Regions from separate parts of the Serratia sp. FDAARGOS_506 genome, predicted to be linked through region 2. Evidence: predicted binding sites of a transcription regulator. Region 2 holds the regulator's gene; each other region holds the start of a gene.

What was found. Region 2 encodes PurR, which represses purine synthesis genes. Its sites were predicted from a motif close to CANGCAAACGTTTGCNTG; they were not measured.
Region 1: tusA (sulfurtransferase TusA) is a predicted target of PurR. The motif match lies at 2,114-2,131, and genes of this name have one in related genera.
Region 3: purH (bifunctional phosphoribosylaminoimidazolecarboxamide formyltransferase/IMP cyclohydrolase) is a predicted target of PurR. The motif match lies at 2,685-2,702, and genes of this name have one in related genera.

What each region holds. Positions count from the first base shown of each region.
Region 1 is NZ_CP033831.1:1,690,064-1,697,443, reverse strand. It holds gene EGY12_RS08255 (zinc/cadmium/mercury/lead-transporting ATPase) at 1-1,691, shown strand, start outside; gene tusA (sulfurtransferase TusA) at 1,781-2,026, opposite strand; gene EGY12_RS08245 (7-cyano-7-deazaguanine/7-aminomethyl-7-deazaguanine transporter) at 2,247-2,906, shown strand; gene EGY12_RS08240 (GNAT family N-acetyltransferase) at 2,949-3,383, shown strand; gene EGY12_RS08235 (DcrB family lipoprotein) at 3,464-4,027, shown strand; gene glpC (anaerobic glycerol-3-phosphate dehydrogenase subunit GlpC) at 4,062-5,261, opposite strand; gene glpB (glycerol-3-phosphate dehydrogenase subunit GlpB) at 5,258-6,526, opposite strand; gene glpA (anaerobic glycerol-3-phosphate dehydrogenase subunit A) at 6,516-7,380, opposite strand, start outside.
Region 2 is NZ_CP033831.1:3,624,315-3,631,694, reverse strand. It holds gene EGY12_RS17685 (C40 family peptidase) at 1-417, shown strand, start outside; gene sodB (superoxide dismutase [Fe]) at 617-1,195, shown strand; gene EGY12_RS17675 (YnhF family membrane protein) at 1,260-1,349, opposite strand; gene purR (HTH-type transcriptional repressor PurR) at 1,674-2,699, shown strand; gene punR (DNA-binding transcriptional activator PunR) at 2,696-3,640, opposite strand; gene punC (purine nucleoside transporter PunC) at 3,764-4,975, shown strand; gene cfa (cyclopropane fatty acyl phospholipid synthase) at 5,318-6,469, shown strand; gene EGY12_RS17650 (I78 family peptidase inhibitor) at 6,542-6,835, opposite strand; gene EGY12_RS17645 (riboflavin synthase subunit alpha) at 6,890-7,380, opposite strand, start outside.
Region 3 is NZ_CP033831.1:1,789,723-1,797,102, reverse strand. It holds rRNA gene EGY12_RS08740 (23S ribosomal RNA) at 1-218, opposite strand, end outside; tRNA gene EGY12_RS08735 (tRNA-Ala) at 426-501, opposite strand; tRNA gene EGY12_RS08730 (tRNA-Ile) at 540-616, opposite strand; rRNA gene EGY12_RS08725 (16S ribosomal RNA) at 691-2,228, opposite strand; gene purH (bifunctional phosphoribosylaminoimidazolecarboxamide formyltransferase/IMP cyclohydrolase) at 2,866-4,455, shown strand; gene purD (phosphoribosylamine--glycine ligase) at 4,504-5,787, shown strand; gene EGY12_RS08710 (DUF1481 domain-containing protein) at 5,837-6,508, opposite strand; gene hupA (nucleoid-associated protein HU-alpha) at 6,545-6,817, opposite strand; gene EGY12_RS08700 (YjaG family protein) at 7,007-7,380, opposite strand, start outside.

The DNA.
Region 1 (7,380 bases), 1.9 Mb from region 2:
TTCGTTCCGGCACGCCGTTCGCTATCGAAACGCTGATGAGCGTCGCGGCCATCGGTGCGCTGTTCATCGGCGCCACCGCCGAGGCGGCGATGGTGCTGCTGCTGTTTATGGTCGGCGAACTGCTGGAGTCCTACGCCGCCAACCGCGCGCGGCGCGGCGTGACGGCGCTGATGGAGCTGGTGCCGGAAGATGCGCTGCTGCTGCAAGGCACGGAACGCAAACGCGTGCCGGTCGCCAGTCTGCGCCCTGGCGATGTGATAGAAATCGCACCCGGCGGACGCCTGCCAGCCGACGCCGAGCTGCTCAATCCGTTCGCCAGCTTCGACGAAAGCGCCCTGACCGGCGAATCGGTGCCGGTCGAGCGCCAACAGGGCGAGAAAGTGGCCGCCGGCAGCCTGTCCGTCGATCAGGCGGCACAGATGAAGGTGATCTCCGAGCCCGGCAAAAACGCCATCGACCGCATTCTGCAACTGATCGAAGAAGCTGAAGAGCGCCGCGCGCCGATCGAACGCTTCCTCGATCGCTTCAGTCGCTATTACACCCCGGCCATTATGCTGCTGGCCGTCGCGGTGATCCTGCTGCCGCCGCTGCTGTTCTCGCAGCCTTGGGATACCTGGATCTATCGCGGTCTGACGCTGCTGCTGATCGGCTGCCCATGCGCGCTGGTGATCTCGACTCCGGCGGCCATCACATCCGGACTGGCGGCTGCCACGCGGCGCGGTGCGCTGATTAAAGGCGGCGCGGCGCTGGAACAACTGGGGCAGGTGCAAACCATCGCCTTCGATAAAACCGGTACCCTGACCGAAGGCAAGCCGACGGTGACCGACGTGCTGCCGATCGGCACGCTCACCGAACAACGGCTGCTGCAGCTTGCCGCGGCGGTGGAAGCCGGTTCACATCACCCGCTGGCGCAGGCGATCATCAACCGCGCCGCCGAAAACGGGGCTGAGCTGCCGCTGGCGCAGGCGCGCCGCGCGCTGGCCGGCGTCGGCGTGGAAGGGATCGTGGACGGCAAGACCGTGCTGATCAGCGCGCCGGGCAAGCTGGCACCGGGCCTGCTCGACGCCCAATGGCAGAGTCAGGTAGACAAGCTGGAAAACGCCGGTAAAACGGCGGTGGTGGTGCTGGAAGACGGCGCGCCCATCGGCTTGCTGGCGCTGCGCGATACGCTGCGCGGCGACGCCAAACAGGCGATAGCCGAACTGAACGCGCTGGGTATTCGCGGCGTGATGCTGACCGGCGACAACCCGCGCGCCGCCGCAGCGATCGCCGGCGAGCTGGGCCTCGACTATCGCGCCGGTCTGCTGCCGGAAGATAAGGTCAGCGCGGTTACCGAACTGAGCGAACTGCGCCCGACGGCGATGATCGGCGACGGGATCAACGACGCCCCGGCGATGAAGGCCTCCAGCATCGGCATCGCCATGGGCAGCGGCACCGACGTGGCATTGGAAACCGCCGACGCCGCCCTGACCCACAACCGGCTGGTGGGCGTCGCGGAGATGATCCGCATCTCGCGCGCCACCCACGCCAATATCCGGCAAAACATCACCATCGCATTGGGGCTGAAGGGGGTCTTCCTGATCACCAGCCTGCTGGGGCTGACCGGTTTGTGGCTGGCGGTGCTGGCCGACTCCGGCGCCACCGCGCTGGTCACCGCCAACGCGCTGCGGCTGTTGAAAAAGCGCAGCTAAGTTCGGAAACCAATACGGGCGCGGCATACCGCGCCCGTTGTCATTTCGGGGAAAAAGACTTTTCCTTCATCAACACGACCTTGTCGCCGTTATACGCCTTTACGCAGCAAATAACGGTATGGCACCTGCTCGGTCTCCTGCGCTACCAGCGTGTGCTCCATAAAGCGGCAGAAGCCCGGAATATCGCGGGTGGTGGCCGGATCGTCGGCGATAATCAGCAGCGTTTCGCCGTTGTCCATATGGCGCACGGTTTTACGCACCATCATCACCGGTTCCGGGCAACGCAGGCCCAACGCGTCGAGCGTCTGGTCTGCCTGGGCAAATAAGTCAGTCATGCAATTTTTCTCGTTCAAAAACGATCGGCGAACGCTCGCCGCATCTCATTAGCGCCTAGTTTACGCCGGTAGTTTTTCTGCGCAAGATGCGTTAACGTTTGCGTTAAATTTAACCATTGCATTGGTTGCGCAAACGCGTATCATGCCGCCGCGCAGCGTTTTTTGCTGTTTTGACAAGACACACTGGGTTCCCTCACCCCACTGCTAAAAAGGCTACAATATGTATTCGTTTACCGCACAGCAGCGCTTCACCGCGTTGGTCTGGCTTTCGCTGTTTCATATCGCCATCATTACCTCCAGCAACTACCTGGTACAGTTGCCGATCACCGTTTTCGGCTTCCATACCACCTGGGGCGCCTTTACCTTCCCGTTCATCTTCCTCGCGACCGATCTGACCGTGCGCATTTTCGGCGCGCCGCTGGCGCGACGCATCATCCTGGCGGTGATGGTGCCGGCGCTGTTCATCTCCTACGTGATCTCCACCGTCACCTATCAGGGAGAATGGCAGGGCTTCGCGGCGCTGGGCAGTTTTAACCTGTTCGTGGCGCGCATCGCCGTCGCCAGCTTTATGGCCTACGTGCTCGGCCAAATCCTCGACGTTCACGTCTTCAACCGCCTGCGTCAACGCAGCGCCTGGTGGGTGGCGCCGGCGGCGGCGATGTTCTTCGGCAACATCAGCGATACGCTGGCGTTCTTCTTCATCGCCTTCTACAAGAGCAGCGATCCCTTCATGGCCAACAACTGGGTGGAGATCGCGCTGGTAGATTACAGCTTCAAGGTGATGATCTGCCTGCTGTTCTTCCTGCCGATGTACGGCGTGTTGCTGAACATGTTGCTCAAACGCATCGCGGCGCGCAGCGGCAGCCTGCAGCCGGGCTGAGCCGTGTTATTCTGGGCGGCCCTAATCCTTTGGAGGCCGCCCATGACCCCAATCGTTCGCACCGCCACGCTCGAAGAAATCCACCGCCTGTACCAACGCATCCCCGAATTCGGCGGCCTGCATAGCCTGGCCGATCTGCAGCGGCGCATCGGTGCCGCTCCCGCCAGCCTGTTGATCGCCGAAATCGACGGGCAGCCGGCCGGTTTCAAGCTCGGTTATCAACAACGGGAAACGGTGTTTTACAGCTGGTTGGGCGGCGTGCTGCCGGCATTTCGTCGCCACGGCGTGGCGCAGGCGCTGTTGGCCGAACAGGAATGCTGGGCGCGGGCGCAAGGCTATCGCCAGCTGACGGTCAAAACCCGTAACCGGTTCCGCGCCATGCTGACGATGCTGCTCACTCACCACTATCAGATTGTTCAGCTGGAAAAGAAAGGCGAAGTGGCTGATTATCGGCTATTACTGGAAAAAAACTTGTGACAACATCTGCCTTGCATTTCAACCTGGAATAGGTTGCGATACGACAGTAAATCCCTACCGGAAAGGAAGAAGGAAGCCCGATGCGTAAAGTAGCGAAATTGATGGGTATCAGCCTGCTGGCGCTTGGCCTCGCGGCCTGCGACGGCAACACCAAAGACACCAAGGCAGCACCTGACGGCGCGGCGGCCAGCGTGCCGGCCGGGCAGCAGGTGAGCCTGCTGGACGGCAAACTGGCGTTCACCCTGCCGGTCGGCATGGCGGATCAGAGCGGCAAGCTGGGCAACCAGGCCAACAACATGCATGTTTACGCAGACAGCACCGGCCAGCGCGCGGTGATCGTGATCCTGGGCGACAAGACCGCCGACAGCCTGGAGACCCTGGCCAAGCGCCTGGAGAATACCCAGCGCGCGCGTGACGCCAACCTGCAGGTGATCACCAACAAGGCGCTCGACGTCAACGGCGTGCCGCTGCGTCAGCTGGACAGCATTATCACCAGCGGCGGCGAAAAAGCCTATTCCTCCGTCCTGATCGGCTCGCTGAACAACAACATGCTGACCATTCAGGTGACGCTGCCGGCGGACAATCAGCAGCAGGCGCAGACCGAAGCCGAAGGCATCATCTCTACCCTGAAGCTGAAGCAGTAATCCCACAAAGGGCCGGCTTGCCGGCCCTTGGTTTTTATGCCAGCGCCTGCGCCAGCAGGGTGATCGGATGTTCGCAGCGCTTGCTGGTGGACATTTCTATCTGCCATTTGCAGGTCTCGCAGTCGGTCACCACCAGATCCACCCCGCTTTCTTCTATCTGCCGGAACAGCGGTGCGCCGATGCCTTGCGAAGTGGCGTAGTTCTCCGATTTGAACCCGTAAGTGCCGGCGATGCCGCAGCACTGCGAATCCAGCACCACCAGCTCCAGCCCCGGTATCTGCCGCAGCAGCTCCAGGGTGTAGGCCGTCCAGCCCATCTTCTCCATATGGCAAGGCGTGTGATAAGCCACCCGCAGCGGCGTGCGCTTGAGCGGCAGGCTGCGCCCCTGATTGATCAGGCGGTAGAGATAACGCGTCGCCAGCTCCACCCGATCGCGCACCGGGGTGGTGTCCACGTCCAGCAGATGAGGGTATTCGTCGCGCAGGGTGAAAGTACAGCTCGATGAGGTCGCGACCACCGGAATACCGCGCTCCAGCACCGTTTCATGCAGCGACTCGGCGTTTACCCTGGCCTGCTTTTTGGCCTGCTCGATAAACCCGTTGGCGATCAGCGGTACGCCGCAGCATTTCTCGCGTTTCAGCAGCTGCACACCGATATCCAGCGCATTGAACACTCGGATCAAATCCTTGCCCAGCTGCGGATGGTTATAGTTGACGAAGCAGCCGTGGAAAAACGCCACCTGCTCGGCATAACGCTGCTGAGCCTGCGCCTGTTGCCGGTACCAGCGGCGGAAGGTGCCGAACGAGTATTTCGGCAGTTCGCGACGGTGATCGATCTTCAGCGCCTTGTCCAGCAGCTTGCGCACCGGTTTCAGCCCGGTAGCGGCATTGACGATCGGTGCGAACGGCGTCGACAGCGAGCCCATGATGTCGGTGTGGCTGAGAATGGCGTCGCGCAGCGTCGGCTTGCTCTGAGCGAAGTCGGCACGGGCGCGCTGAATGATGTCGCCGATTTTGACATCGGACGGGCAGGCCACTTCACAACGTTTGCAGTTGGTGCAGTATTTCAGCGCTTCGTCGTACAGCGCCGGATCTTTCAACCGCAGCCGCTCACCGTCCGGCCCCGCCTGTTTTGGCCCCGGATAGAGCGGGTTCACTTTGGCGACCGGGCAATAGGTGGTGCAGACGGTGCATTTGATGCAGCTTTCAAAGCTGTGGTCCTGATGCAGGCTCATGCGTTTTCCTCCGCGGCGATCTGCTGCGCGACGTGCAGCGCACCGATCAATGACACGCCGGCGCCACAGCCCTGCTGCAGCGGATCGTAGCCGCCTGCGACCGCGCCGATGGCGTACAGATTGTCGAACGCCATTCCCTGCTTCATCGCCCGCAGCCTGCCGTCGGTGCGCACACCAAACTGCAGATAAGGCTGCGGCGCGAACAGCTCGCGCCGGCTCCAGTCAGCGCGATTCGCGCGGCTGTGTACGTCCAGTCCGAAGATCGGCTCACGCACGCCGTCGAAACCCGCCACCAGTCCGTTGCTGAAGAAGCTGCCGCTGGCCAGCACGACCTGTTGCGCCCGCAGCGGAATATCGCCATGGTTGCGGGTATACAGGCCGGTAACGCGGCCGGCTTCGCACTCGGCACGCAGCACACTGTCGCCCGGCATGAAAACGCCGCCCAGCTGTTGGAAACGCCGCCGCAGCGCCTGATGCAAGCGCATGCCGGGCACCGAAGGCGGCAGCGTCGGCAACAGCCGGATCGGTTTGCCAACCGCATCCTGCAGTACCGCCAGCGACGCGTCGTCCTCCAATCCCAGACAGGCCGGCAGGAAGAGCGCGTCGGCCTCGCCCGCCAGTCGTCTCAGCTCCTCAGCCATCGGCGGCAGGCTTTCCATCAAATCCAGAACCCGGGCGATGTTCACCGCGCGGAACTCGCTGGGGTTATTGCGCAATCTGTCCAACGCCGGCATGTGCAAATAGGCCACTTCCGTCTCTACGCCGAGCTCACGGCTCAGAGAATCGGCGGCCATCTGCGGTTGGAAGTCGAGGAAACCCTCGATGCCAATCACCGCAATGCGCCGCCACGGCAGTTGGCCGGTCAGCGGCAGCGTCGGGATCGCCTGCGGGCTGAGCCAGGTGGCGCGGCGCGTGCCCAGCGGCGTAATGCGCAGGTGGTTGTTGGCGCCCTCGCCCTGCAGGTTCAGCCCACAGCGCTCCAGCAGCCGCTGTGCGGCGGCGGACAGCGCCGCTACCCGGCCGGGCCCGATCAGGGCATACGGATGCTGCGGCGCCTGCTGCGCCAGCTGCGGTAACGCAGCCAGCGGCATCTCGACCGGCGTGCCATCCGGCAATCTTGCCAGCAGATCGAGCGAACCGGAGGAGAAATAGAGCGCGCTCTGGCCGGAACTAACCACCGCACAGCGCTTGCCCTGTTCGGCCACGGCAATGGCGCAGCTCAGGCCCGCCAGGCCGCCGCCAATCACCACTACGTCAAATCGCATCATCCGCCTCCTGCTCCTTGTCGGCCCGGGCTTCAAGCCCGCACAACCCTTGGTAAACCCAGCTGGTAAATTCGCTCTCGCGCAGCGCATCACCCCAGGCGATCGGCCGTACGCCTTTCCACCGTTCGTTGAGGAACTGCGACAACTGCGCGATGGATTGCTGCGGCGTGCTGACCTTAAAGCGCGTCAACAACCCGGCGGCGCGGCAGGCGCAGAGTTCTCCCTGGCAGGTGCCCATGCCGACGCGGGTGCGGCGGCGCAGATCCACCAGATTGTTGACGGTCAGCGAATTGACCGCATAACGCACTTCCCCGGCGGTCACCGCTTCGCATTCGCACACCAGGCTGGTGTCGAGCCGATCGGCCGTCGGCACCTGGCTGGCGCGATCGCCGTGGCGGTAAATTGCCGAGCCGCGAATGCTGGCGGGCAGAGAAACCACGCTGCGCACCGTTTCCTCCGCCGACTGGCGGGATCCGGGCAACGCGTCCTGCGCAGTGGTGCACGGGCGGTTTACACCGAGCTTTTCGCATACCTTGTCGGTAGCCCACTCAGCCATCAGGCGGTAGGTCATCAACTTGCCGCCGGTGATGGTGATAAACCCTTCCAGCCCGTCGCGGCTGGCGTGATCGAGCAGCACGATGCCGCGGCTGACGTTGCGCCCGCTAGGATCGTCGTCGCTGGCCACCAGCGGCCGCACCCCGGCATAGGCGCGCAGAATGCGGGTCTGCGCCAGGGTCGGCGCCAGCAGCGCTCCCTCGCGGATCAGAATGTCCACCTCTTGCGGCGTCACCAGCATGTTGTCAATTTGGTCGTAATCGATATGGGTCGAGGTGGTGCCGATCAGCGAAATGGTG
Region 2 (7,380 bases):
AAAAAACGTTACCAGCACGCCAAGCAGACCGCAATGGCCAAGCTGATGGGCCAGATGGGCAAACCTTACCGCTGGGGCGGCAGCTCGCCGCGTACCGGCTTCGATTGCAGCGGCCTTATCTATTACGCCTATAAAGACGTAGTGAAAATCAAGATGCCGCGCACCGCCAACGAGATGTATCACCTGCGCGACGCAGCGCCGATCAAGAAAAGCGAACTGGAAAGCGGCGATCTGGTGTTCTTCCGCATCAATAACCGCGGCGTGGCGGACCATGTCGGCGTCTACCTCGGCAACGGCAAATTCATCCAGTCGCCGCGCACTGGCGAAGAGATCCGCATCAGCCAGCTCGACAACGACTATTGGCAAAACCACTATATCGGCGCACGCCGCGTAGTGACGCCGAAAACCATTCGTTAATACCCTGTTCTGCGCGGTTGCGGCCCCGGTCGCAACCGCCTGCTCAAGCTATCGCCCATCGCACTTCCCCACGCGCATTTCTCGCTTTTCCTCCTGTTTTTTATGATGAAAATTGTTAAGATTGAATGACCACAATAAAAAACGGCCCATATGGCTCTCGCCCCGGCGGGAAGCGAGTGGCGCCGTAAAGGAGGAAGCAATGTCGTTTGAATTACCTGCATTACCGTATGAGAAAAACGCGCTCGAGCCGCACATCTCCGCCGAGACCCTGGAATACCACTACGGCAAGCACCACAACACCTACGTGGTTAACCTGAACAACCTGGTGAAAGGCAGCGAGTTCGAGGGCAAATCGCTCGAAGAGATCATCAAAACCTCTAACGGCGGCGTCTTCAACAACGCAGCACAGGTGTGGAACCACACTTTCTACTGGCACTGCCTGTCGCCACAGGGCGGCGGTGAACCGCAGGGCGAACTGGCGGCGGCGATCGTCAAATCCTTCGGCTCATTCGCTGCGTTCAAAGAGCAGTTCACCGATGCCGCAGTGAAAAACTTCGGCGCCGGCTGGACCTGGCTGGTGAAAAAACCGGACGGCACGCTGGCGATCGTCAACACCTCCAATGCGGCCACCCCGCTGACCGGTGAAGACAAACCTCTGCTGACCGTTGACGTATGGGAACACGCGTATTACATCGATTACCGCAATGCGCGTCCAAAATACCTGGAAAACTTCTGGGCGTTGGTCAACTGGGCTTTCGCGGCGGAAAACCTGGCGTAAGCGCAGGCCTTGCCTAAGTGACGAGGCGCAGCGTGGCTGCGCCTTTTTTAAAACTGGCGGGAAATCAGTTCAACGCAGCGACAAAGCTGAAAGCGATGATCATCGCCAACGCACAAACGGTGGTGAACAGCGACATCTTCAGATCGGTATCCATGACAACTCCTTTAAAATGGGCTTTCCTAAGGATAAAAGGCGCACAATTAGTACGTCAAATCATTTTCCCACAGTTCGCCGATAAAATCTTGTTATCATTTCCCGGTTTATAATCTCGATTACCTCTTCCACTTTTGTTCAATATGCGACAAAATTCGCAGTTCACAACTGCGTACCGGCATCCATGCCCCTCCTGATTAAGCGCTGAAGACTTCAACACACTAAAAACTCAGTTTTCGCTTCTCTGGAGAAGGATCTACGCAGGCAAACGATTAACATCACACTTACATGCTGTAAACATGTGAGTTCAGGAGTCATTCCTTACATGGCAACGATTAAAGATGTGGCCAAACGCGCGGGCGTTTCCACCACCACCGTTTCGCACGTCATCAATAAGACTCGTTTCGTCGCCGAAGAGACCAAAGCGGCCGTGTGGGCCGCCATCAAAGAGCTGCATTACTCGCCGAGCGCCGTGGCGCGCAGCCTGAAAGTCAATCACACCAAGTCGATCGGCCTGTTGGCCACCTCGAGCGAAGCGCCCTACTTCGCCGAAGTGATCGAAGCGGTGGAAAACAGCTGCTACAGCAAAGGCTACACCCTGATCCTGTGCAACTCGCACAACAATCTGGACAAGCAGCGCGCCTACCTGGCGATGCTGGCGCAAAAGCGCGTCGACGGCCTGCTGGTTATGTGCTCCGAATACCCGGATCAGCTGCTGGGCATGTTGGAAGACTACCGCAACATCCCGATGGTGGTGATGGACTGGGGCGCCGCGCGTGGCGACTTCACCGACACCATCATCGATAACGCCTTCGAAGGCGGCTATCTGGCCGGCCGTTACCTGATCGAGCGTGGCCACCGCGATATCGGCGCCATTCCGGGCCAGCTGTCGCGCAACACCGGCGGCGGCCGTCATCAGGGCTTTATGAAGGCGCTGCAGGAAGCACATATCGAGATTCGCGAAGAGTGGATCGTTCAGGGCGACTTCGAACCGGAGTCCGGCTATAAGGCGATGCACCAAATCCTGTCGCAAAAACAACGACCGACCGCGGTATTCTGCGGCGGCGACATCATGGCGATGGGCGCCATCTGCGCCGCCGACGAGCTGGGGCTGCGAGTGCCGCAGGATATTTCCGTGATCGGTTACGACAACGTGCGCAACGCCCGCTACTTTACCCCGGCACTGACCACCATTCATCAGCCTAAAGAGCGCCTGGGCGAAATGGCCTTCACCATGCTGCTGGATCGCATCATCAGCAAACGCGAAGAGTCACAGGTGATCGAAGTGCATCCTAAGCTGGTCGAACGCCGCTCTGTCGCCGACGGCCCGTTCATCGACTACCGCCGCTAATCCCCCGCGCCGGAAGCCTGCGCGGCTTCCGGTTCCGCCTCGCTCAACCACTCCTGATTCAGCGTCTCGCCATCGCCCAGATACGCCAGCAGCCAGCTCATCGCCGGTGACGGTTTATCCTGTTGCCAGGTCAGACAGCAAGGGCTGGCGGGAAACGGTTGCTGCAGCTGCAACGCCTTCAGCTCACCGCGCTGCACCCGCGGCAGTGCCCGATGCGCCGGCATCATGCCGACGCACAACCCGGCGCACAAACAGTCGAGTGCCGAAGTCCAATCTGGCACCACCAGTCGCCGCTGGTTATCCAGCGTCCAGGTGACGCGCTTGGGCAGGTTGCGCGAGGTGTCCTCCAGGCAAAGCGAAGGATACGGCCGCAGTTGATCGTCATTCAGCGGCCCCGCCAACTGCGCCAGCGGGTGCTGCGGGCTGACCACGCACAACCAGTTCATATAACCCATGTCGCGAAAGGCGAAGCCGCCACCGACCGGCACCGCGCGCGTGGCGCCGATCGCCATGTCCGCCCTGCCGTCCACCAGCGCATCCCACACGCCGTTGAACACCTCGGGTTGCAGCATCAGTTCAACGTCGGGGAAATGACGGTAGAAATCCAACACCAGCTGGCGGCTGCGTTGCGGTTTGACGATGATGTCCACCGCGATATTCAGCTGGCCGCGCCAACCGTTGGCCACCTGCTGACAATGACGGCGGGTGTCGAGCATTTTTTTGATAACAGCTCGCGCATCCTTGATAAACAGTGCACCGGCCGGTGTCAATTCCACATCGCGGTGACGCCGCTCAAACAGCGGCACCGCCAGCCATTGCTCCAGCTGCCGTACGGTATAGCTGACCGCCGACGGGACCCGGTGCAATTCCTGCGCCGCCGCGCTGAAACTGCCGGTGCGCGCCACCGCGTCGACGACTTCAAGAGAATATTCAGACCACATCGTTTTGCCTTCAATTTTTTTAACAGCACTTTGCAAATATTACCGTTTCACAAGCAGAGATCCAGCCGGATACACTGACCGGCGCTAAAAACCTGCGACACTAAAATATTAACGAGAAATACCATGCGAAATTCCTTTGGCTTTATGTTCTACCTCGCCGGCCTGAGCATGCTGGGTTATCTGGCGACCGATATGTACCTGCCCGCCTTCGGCGCCATGCGGGAGGAACTGCAAATTTCCGCCGGCGCGGTGAGCGCCAGCCTGAGTATCTTCCTGGCCGGCTTCGCCTTTGCGCAGCTGCTGTGGGGACCGCTCTCCGACCGTCTGGGCCGCAAACCGGTATTATTGATCGGCCTGGCGCTGTTCGCTCTCGGCTGCCTGGGTATGCTGTGGGTAGAAAACGCCGTGCAGCTCTGGATCCTGCGCTTTATTCAGGCCGTCGGTGTCTGTGCCGCCGCCGCCATCTGGCAAGCGCTGGTGGTCGACCGCTACCGTGAAGGCCAGGCCAACCGCGTATTCGCCACCATTATGCCGCTGGTCGCGCTATCGCCGGCACTGGCACCACTGCTTGGCGCCTGGTTGCTGAACCACGCCAGCTGGCGCGCAATCTTCGCCGCGCTGTTGGTCATCACCGCGCTGCTGCTGCTGCCGACGCTGATGCTCAAAGAACGCGACAAAACGCAACCCACCGCCGACGCGCCACAAAACGGCGTCAGCTTTTGGCAACTGTTGAAATCCCCGGTGTTCAGCGGCAATGTCGCCATGTACGCCGCCTGCTCGGCCGGCTTCTTCGCCTGGCTCACCGGCTCGCCGTTCATTCTCGGCGACATGGGCTACAGCCCGAGCGACATCGGCCTGAGCTATGTGCCGCAAACGCTGGCCTTCCTTCTGGGTGGCTACGGCTGCCGCGCCGCACTCAAACGCATCAATGGCAAAACCCTACTGCCGTGGCTGCTGGTAGCTTATGGTGTCAGCATGGTGGCGCTGTATCTGGTGGCGACCCTGACCGATCCGACGCTCTCCACGCTGCTGATCCCGTTCTGCGTGATGGCGCTGGTCAACGGCGCCGGTTACCCGATCATGGTAGCGAATGCGCTGATGCCGTTCCCGGAAAGCAGCGGCAAGGCCGCCGCGCTGCAAAATACGCTGCAGCTCGGACTGTGCTTTGTGGCGAGCATGCTGGTGTCGGCGTTTATTGCCCAGCCGCTGTTGGCGACGGTAACGGTGATGGTGTCTACGGTGATCCTGGCCGCGCTGGGGTATTTCCTGCAGCGGGGCAAAGCGGCCGATACGCAGCAAAAGGCGCAGCGGGAACATGCTAACTCAGCGTCATAATTGCCAAGTTTAATAATCACTTAAAGAATATGCGTGCCGATTGCGATTTACAGTTGAGTCAAGGCCTCGGCACGCCTATACTCAAAAACAACCTTGTAAAGTAACACCTTATAATCTCTATATCTCAATCAGCTATTGTGTACGCGCCTTGCGTCACACTTTTTTTAAGGACGCGTTTATCCCGCGCCGTTAGCGCCGGGTAGCTTCTTAAAATTTCCTCTGTTCATAGTCGGATATCAGACGCCGCGGGCCTATTTTCCGCCGGTAAACGTATGCACCCGCAGAAATTGTCTAAGCTGTTTCCTAACGGGTCATCAGTCAGAAGAAGGTGATGGAGAAGCTATGAGTTCATCGTGTATAGAAGATCTGAGCATCCAGGACAACCAATGGTACCGTATCGCGCATGAAATGCTCGGCTTGGCCGGCATTGAAATCAACGGTTCGCGCCCCTTCGATATTCAGGTTAAAAACCCCGATTTCTTTAAACGTGTCTTGCAGCAAGGGTCGCTGGGCCTTGGCGAAAGCTATATGGACGGCTGGTGGGAGTGCGAACGGCTGGATATGTTCTTCCAGCGCGTGGTCAGTGCCGGGCTGGAGAAGAAACTCCCCCACCACCTGAAAGATACTCTGCGTATCGCCGCCGCACGCCTGACCAACCTGCAATCGAAAAAGCGTGCCTGGATCGTCGGCAAAGAACATTACGATCTCGGCAACGATCTGTTTACCCTGATGCTCGATCCCTACATGCAATACTCCTGCGGCTACTGGAAAGACGCTACCACGCTGGAAGAAGCGCAGGAAGCCAAGCTGCGGATGATCTGTGAAAAACTGCAGCTGCAGCCAGGCATGCGTTTGCTGGACATCGGTTGTGGCTGGGGCGGTCTCTCCGCCTATGCGGCGAAAAATTACGGCGTGTCGGTGGTTGGCGTGACCATTTCCGCCGAGCAGCAGAAGCTGGCTCAGGCACGCTGCGCCGGGCTGGATGTGCAGATCCTGCTGCAGGATTATCGCGATCTGCATCAGCAGTTCGACCGCATCGTGTCCGTCGGCATGTTCGAGCACGTCGGGCCGAAAAACTACCGCACCTATTTTGACGTGGTGGAGCGCAATCTGGCGCCGCACGGCCTGTTCCTGTTGCACACCATCGGCTCCAACAAAACCGACATGAACGTCGATCCCTGGATCAACAAGTACATTTTCCCGAACGGCTGCCTGCCGTCGGTGACCCACATCGCTCAGGCCAGTGAAGGCCATTTCGTGATGGAGGACTGGCACAACATCGGTGCCGACTACGATCGCACGCTGATGGCCTGGTTCGAGCGCTTCAAACAGGCGTGGCCGCAGCTTGCCCCACGCTATTCCGAACGCTTCGAGCGAATGTTCAGCTATTACCTGAACGCATGCGCCGGCGCGTTCCGGGCACGCGATCTGCAGCTGTGGCAGGTGGTGTTCAGCCCGAAAGGCGTTGAAGGCGGCATTCGCGTCGCCCGCTGAATGTTCCCCCGATAAAAAAGCCCCGGCAACAACCTCGCCGGGGCTTTTTTTTGCTCTTTCGGCCCCTGCGGGTTAACCGCAGTAAACGCGAATGATTTTATCGTCGCGATCGCCGAGGAAGTTCAGACGGCGCAGGTTGAAATCCATGGTAACGGCAGAGTTGTACGGAATGGCGCGCACCTTAGATTCGATCCGCACGCCTTCCAGCGAAGTCATCGGCTTGCCGACGAAGTTTTGATACTGCGAAGCGCCGCAGGTATCGTCCGCATCGGCCATTTGCGCGCCGGCGCCCTGCTCAGGTGAACTGCTGCAGGCGCTCAGCGCCAGCAACGCGGTTAACAATAACGTTTTCCCATAAAACTTCACGCGTTTCTCCTCTCTGCTTATGATTCGATTCCGGCGGCAAGGCCAGAATCGCTGTCAGTCTTTGTGTGCCTGCGCCATCGCCGCAGCCAGCGTCGCTTCGCGGTTGGCCAGCACGCGCTCGACGGTGTCCACCACCGCCTGCGTTTGCGGATCGATTTCGATGTTCACCTTGTCACCCAGGCGTTTCTTACCCAGCGTGGTGCGCTCCAGTGTTTCCGGGATCAGGTGCACGCAGAAACGGTTATTCACCACTTCGCCGATGGTCAGGCTAATGCCGTCGATACCGATGAAACCTTTGTGCAGCACATATTTCATCAATTCTGCATTCGGCATGCGCAGCCATACCTGGCGGTTATTTTCCGACGTATAAATCTTGGCCACTTCCGCCGTACAGATAATATGGCCGGACATCAAATGACCGCCAATTTCGTCATTGAATTTCGCTGCGCGCTCGATATTGACGATGTCGCCCAGCGCCAAATCGCCGAGGTTGGTCAGGCGCAGCGTTTCCTTGATCAAATCGAAGCTGACGCGGTTGCCTTCCA
Region 3 (7,380 bases), 1.8 Mb from region 2:
CTTTTCCTCGGGTACTTAGATGTTTCAGTTCCCCGGTTCGCCTCATGCCACTATGTATTCATGACATGATAGTGTGTCGAAACACACTGGGTTTCCCCATTCGGGTATCGCCGGTTGTAACGGTTCATATCACCTTACCGACGCTTTTCGCAGATTAGCACGCCCTTCATCGCCTCTGACTGCCTAGGCATCCACCGTGTACGCTTAGTCACTTAACCTCACAACCCGAAGATGTTTCCATCGTTCGCGCTGCAAACATTTGAGAGACTCTATGACAGGTTACTCTTTATCCCAGTACTTCTACGGAGGGACAAATTTCAGCCGTCATGTTTCAATTTTCAGCTTGTTCCAGATTGTTAAAGAGCAAAATACTTCGCAGCATACTGTCGCCAATATACTCTGAAGTATTGAAATACCGGACTATATGGTGGAGCTAAGCGGGATCGAACCGCTGACCTCCTGCGTGCAAGGCAGGCGCTCTCCCAGCTGAGCTATAGCCCCATACAGTCACGCGCAGTACCTTTTCCACTTCCGAGAAGTGGTAGGCCTGAGTGGACTTGAACCACCGACCTCACCCTTATCAGGGGTGCGCTCTAACCACCTGAGCTACAAGCCTATAAAGGTATTTCTGCTCGTTACTTTCTATCAGACAATCTGTGTGAGCACGCCACTCGAATCAATATCTTTAGGTAAGGAGGTGATCCAACCGCAGGTTCCCCTACGGTTACCTTGTTACGACTTCACCCCAGTCATGAATCACAAAGTGGTAAGCGCCCTCCCGAAGGTTAAGCTACCTACTTCTTTGCAACCCACTCCCATGGTGTGACGGGCGGTGTGTACAAGGCCCGGGAACGTATTCACCGTAGCATTCTGATCTACGATTACTAGCGATTCCGACTTCATGGAGTCGAGTTGCAGACTCCAATCCGGACTACGACATACTTTATGAGGTCCGCTTGCTCTCGCGAGGTCGCTTCTCTTTGTATATGCCATTGTAGCACGTGTGTAGCCCTACTCGTAAGGGCCATGATGACTTGACGTCATCCCCACCTTCCTCCAGTTTATCACTGGCAGTCTCCTTTGAGTTCCCGGCCGAACCGCTGGCAACAAAGGATAAGGGTTGCGCTCGTTGCGGGACTTAACCCAACATTTCACAACACGAGCTGACGACAGCCATGCAGCACCTGTCTCAGAGTTCCCGAAGGCACCAATCCATCTCTGGAAAGTTCTCTGGATGTCAAGAGTAGGTAAGGTTCTTCGCGTTGCATCGAATTAAACCACATGCTCCACCGCTTGTGCGGGCCCCCGTCAATTCATTTGAGTTTTAACCTTGCGGCCGTACTCCCCAGGCGGTCGATTTAACGCGTTAGCTCCGGAAGCCACGCCTCAAGGGCACAACCTCCAAATCGACATCGTTTACAGCGTGGACTACCAGGGTATCTAATCCTGTTTGCTCCCCACGCTTTCGCACCTGAGCGTCAGTCTTCGTCCAGGGGGCCGCCTTCGCCACCGGTATTCCTCCAGATCTCTACGCATTTCACCGCTACACCTGGAATTCTACCCCCTCTACGAGACTCTAGCTTGCCAGTTTCAAATGCAGTTCCCAGGTTGAGCCCGGGGATTTCACATCTGACTTAACAAACCGCCTGCGTGCGCTTTACGCCCAGTAATTCCGATTAACGCTTGCACCCTCCGTATTACCGCGGCTGCTGGCACGGAGTTAGCCGGTGCTTCTTCTGCGAGTAACGTCAATTGATGAGCGTATTAGGCTCACCACCTTCCTCCTCGCTGAAAGTGCTTTACAACCCGAAGGCCTTCTTCACACACGCGGCATGGCTGCATCAGGCTTGCGCCCATTGTGCAATATTCCCCACTGCTGCCTCCCGTAGGAGTCTGGACCGTGTCTCAGTTCCAGTGTGGCTGGTCATCCTCTCAGACCAGCTAGGGATCGTCGCCTAGGTGAGCCATTACCCCACCTACTAGCTAATCCCATCTGGGCACATCTGATGGCAAGAGGCCCGAAGGTCCCCTCTTTGGTCTTGCGACGTTATGCGGTATTAGCTACCGTTTCCAGTAGTTATCCCCTCCATCAGGCAGTTTCCCAGACATTACTCACCCGTCCGCCGCTCGTCACCCAGGGAGCAAGCTCCCCCGTGCTACCGCTCGACTTGCATGTGTTAAGCCTGCCGCCAGCGTTCAATCTGAGCCATGATCAAACTCTTCAATTTAAAGCTTGATTTGCTTCCACTCGAGAAGCGATGCTCAAAGATTTACTGCATGAATTTTACTTCAGTTAGTCACTCTTCAAGACTTGATATTTTTTTGCATCCGAAGATGCTGGATATCGTCTTGTGGAGTGCCCACACAGATTGTCTGATAAATTGTTAAAGAGCAGTGAGTTAGGCGCTTTCGCTTGCTAACTCGAGGTGGCGTATATTACGCTTTCCTCTTTCAGAGTCAACCCTAATTTTCAGGATTTTTCTCTGCGACCCCCGGATACTCTGTGAAGTTGTTCACATGTTCCGTGTCGATGGAGGCGCATTATAGGGAGTTCCTCGCAGGCCGCAACAGGTATTTTCGGCAAAAACGATCGTTCGCTGCATTCCACAGCAAAACCCCGCCTTATACCCACTTGCACACAGTGTTATCCACAGATGCGATTTGTACGGAAAATTTACGAGCACCACGCAAACGTTTTCGCTACAATTCCCCGCGACGAAACGATCCCCCTTTTTATGGGGGCGTTACCTGAATATGTGCCTGCACCTCCCTTATAAGGCAAAAAAACCTTCCTTATAGAGAGAGAACGAGGTGGACATTCACGTAACGCTCTTTAATTGCGACTCAAAGCCAAGGGATAAAACCATGCAACAACCTCGTCCAATCCGCCGGGCCCTGCTCAGCGTGTCTGACAAAGCCGGTATCGTTGAATTCGCCGAAGCGCTTTCCCAGCGCGGCGTTGAATTGCTCTCCACCGGCGGCACCGCCCGCCTGCTGGCAGACGCCGGCCTGCCCGTTACCGAAGTTTCCGACTACACCGGTTTCCCGGAAATGATGGACGGACGAGTTAAGACCCTGCACCCGAAAGTTCACGGCGGTATCCTCGGCCGCCGCGGCCAGGACGACGCCGTCATGAATCAGCATGACATCAAGCCTATCGACATGGTGGTCGTCAATCTGTATCCGTTCGCCCAAACCGTGGCGCGCCCGGATTGCTCGCTGGAAGACGCGGTCGAGAATATCGATATCGGCGGCCCGACCATGGTGCGCTCCGCCGCCAAGAACCATAAAGACGTCGCCATCGTCGTGAAGAGCAGCGACTACGCCGCCATCATTGCCGAGATGGACAACAACGACGGCTCGCTGCGCTATGCCACCCGCTTCGATCTCGCCATCAAAGCCTTCGAACACACCGCCGCCTACGACAGCATGATCGCCAACTACTTCGGTGAGCGGGTGCCTGCGTACCACGGCGAGACCGAACAGCCGTCCGGCCGCTTCCCGCGGACCCTGAACCTCAACTACATCAAGAAGCAGGATATGCGTTACGGTGAGAACAGCCACCAGCAGGCCGCCTTCTATATAGAAGAAGAGGTAAAGGAAGCGTCCGTCGCGACCGCCGAGCAGCTGCAGGGCAAAGCGCTGTCCTATAACAACATCGCCGACACCGACGCCGCGCTGGAATGCGTGAAAGAGTTCGCCGAGCCGGCCTGCGTGATCGTCAAGCACGCCAACCCTTGCGGCGTGGCGATCGGCGACGATATCCTGACCGCCTACGAGCGCGCTTATCAAACCGACCCGACCTCCGCCTTTGGCGGCATCATCGCCTTTAACCGCGAGCTGGACGCCGCCACCGCGCAGGCGATCATCAGCCGCCAGTTCGTGGAAGTGATCATCGCGCCAAACGTCACCCAGGAAGCGCGCTCCCTGCTGGCTGCCAAACAGAACGTGCGCGTGCTGGCCTGCGGCCAGTGGCAGCAACGCGTGGCGGGGCTGGACTTCAAGCGCGTCAACGGCGGCCTGCTGGTGCAGGATCGCGATCTGGGCATGGTGACCGCCGCCGATCTGCGCGTGGTATCCGAGCGCCAGCCGACCGAACAGGAACTGCGCGACGCGCTGTTCTGCTGGAAAGTGGCCAAGTTCGTGAAATCCAACGCCATCGTTTATGCACGTGACAACATGACCATCGGCATAGGTGCCGGCCAGATGAGCCGCGTTTACTCCGCCAAGATCGCCGGCATCAAAGCAAGCGACGAAGGGCTGGAAGTGAAAGGGTCCGCCATGGCCTCCGACGCCTTCTTCCCGTTCCGCGACGGCATCGATGCCGCAGCGGCAGTCGGCATCACCTGCGTGATCCAGCCGGGCGGCTCTATCCGCGACGACGAAGTGATCGCAGCCGCCAACGAGCACGGCATCGCGATGATCTTCACCGACATGCGTCACTTCCGCCATTAATTCCTTTTGCCGCGTGCGCTCCGGCGCACGCCATTCGTGGAGCCCCTGATGAACATTTTGATTATCGGCAACGGCGGGCGCGAACACGCGCTGGCCTGGAAAGCCGCCCAGTCTCCGCTGGCGGACAAAGTGTACGTAGCGCCGGGCAATGCCGGCACCGCGTTGGAAGCCAATCTGGAAAACGTGGCGATCGCCGCCACCGATATCCCTGCCCTGGTCGCTTTCGCCCAGAGCCATGACATCGGTCTGACCATCGTCGGGCCGGAAGCGCCGCTGGTGATCGGCGTGGTCGACGCCTTCCAGGCCGCCGGCCTGAAGATCTTCGGCCCCACACAGGCCGCCGCGCAGCTCGAAGGCTCTAAAGCCTTCACCAAGGATTTCCTGGCGCGCCACCGCATCCCGACCGCCGAATATGAAAACTTCACCGAGGTGGAGCCGGCGCTGGCCTATGTGCGCCGCAAAGGCGCGCCGATCGTCATCAAGGCCGATGGCCTGGCGGCCGGTAAAGGCGTGATCGTCGCGATGACGCTGCAGGAGGCCGAAGCGGCAGTGCGTGACATGCTGGCCGGCAACGCCTTCGGTGACGCCGGTCATCGCATCGTGGTGGAAGAGTTCCTCGACGGCGAAGAAGCGAGCTTCATCGTGATGGTCGACGGCGAGAACGTGGTGCCGATGGCGACCAGCCAGGACCACAAACGCGTCGGCGACGGCGACACCGGCCCGAACACCGGCGGCATGGGTGCCTACTCCCCGGCGCCTGTTGTGACCGACGAAATCCACCAGCGCGCCATGGACCAGGTGATCTGGCCGACGGTGCGCGGCATGGCGGCGGAAGGCAATACCTACGTCGGCTTCCTGTACGCCGGCCTGATGATCGCCGCCGATGGCCAGCCGAAGGTGATCGAATTCAACTGTCGTTTTGGCGATCCCGAAACCCAACCAATCATGCTGCGCCTGCGTTCCGATCTGGTGGAACTGTGCCTGGCGGGTGCGGAAGGCCGCCTGAACGAGAAAAGCTCCGACTGGGACGAACGCCCTGCGCTCGGCGTAGTGCTGGCGGCCGGCGGTTATCCGGGCGACTATCGCAACGGCGAAATTATCCAGGGATTGCCGCAGCGGGAAAGCGCCGACGGCAAGGTCTTCCATGCCGGGACAAACCTGCAGGGCAATGACGTCGTCACCAGCGGCGGCCGCGTGCTGTGCGTAACGGCGCTGGGCGACACCGTGGCACAGGCGCAGCAACGCGCCTACCAGCTGGCCGAAGGCATTCAGTGGCCGGGCAGCTTCTGCCGCAAAGATATCGGTTATCGCGCGATTGTGCGCGGCAAGTGATTTGACCGTGGAAGTTCATGGCAAGAGGCTCCGCTGCGCGGGGCCTTTTTTATAGCTGGTCTTCTTTCGGTTCCCAGCTGCAGAAGTCGTCGTTCGCCACCAGCAGCAGTTCGCTGCCTTCGGGTGCTTCCAGCCAGGCGATGCTCACCGGCCGGCTGCTGCTGCGAGCACGCTTTTCGATCCAGACGATGGCGGCAGCATCCAGCCCCGGTTTCATGCGTTGACCGTCGCAGGTTTGCACTTCCCCCTGCATCCAACGCCCCTGCAGCAATTTCACCTTGCCGGCGCGCAGCGCATTGCTCACTTCGAGGATCCGCCGCGCCTGATATTGATACAGGGCGATTTCATCGCTGGTCAGCGGTTCGCGGCGTGTCGCCAGCTGGCGCTGCATAAAGCTCACCGTGCCGTCGTCGGCAAAGCGCAGTTGAATAGAGTCTCGATCGCCGTCGGCGTCGTTGCGTTTGATTTGGCGCAGCACATCGCCCTGATAGGTGTACAACGTGGTGATGGTGCCCGGACCGCGATAAGGGCTGTAGACGCTGACCAGCACCTGCGGGCGCTGTTGCTCATCGTCTTTACGCCACAGGCGTATCACGCCCTGATCGGCCACGAAGCCGCTGGCGGTAAAGCTGGGAATATCGGAATGGGAACTGCAGGCGCTCAGGCCGACGGCGATGCCAACGGCCATGAGCGCCCGACGAGTAAACAAAAGGGGCGCCATCGCCCCTCTGTTTAATCTTTTCACCGAGGCGCGGTCTTATTTAACAGCGTCTTTCAGTGCTTTGCCAGAAACGAACGCAGGCACGTTGGCTGCTGCGATTTTGATTTCTTTGCCAGTCTGCGGGTTGCGGCCAGTGCGCTCGCTACGATGGTTTACTTTGAAAGTACCGAAGCCAACCAATTGTACTGCATCACCTTCTTTCAGAGACTCAGTAATAGCAGCCAGGGTGGATTCCAGAGCCAGTTTAGCTTGTGCTTTGGAAAGGTCAGCCTTGTCCGCGATTACATCAATCAGTTGAGTCTTGTTCATAAGTTATCCTTACAGTGTGTTTATCGTTTGCAAAGCATCGAGTGCGACGGATATGCCGATTGACAGCACTCTCCTGCATACACGCACCGATAGCCACTTTTTTTACGCCCCCCAAATGTAGACCAGACAGGGTGCGGATGTGAAGCCTTAAGGCATGACAAATCAGGCGTTAAATCACGTTTTGTTGCCTTATTGCGCTAAATTTATCCCGATGTTGCTGACACCGGCCTCTCGCAGGTCGGATCGCAGCCCCTTGATCAGGTCTATATCGCGCTCTTCACAGGCGTCCAACAGGCGGAAAATTTCCCATTGAATGTCCCATTCTTCCTCTACCGCAGGCAAACTTTCCAACTCTTCGTCGGTCATTTCCTTACCGGCTTGGGTCATTTCCAACATCGCCACGGTGCGAATCGATGTTTCGCTGATGGCGATGGCGTGCTCCAGCGTCTCCCCGCCGAGCCGCGAATGGATCAGTTCCCCTAATGCGATACAGGCATCAATTGCCGGGTAAACGCCGTAAAGATCGTAATCTTCCGCCGACGGAATCGCCTCTTCCAACTTCT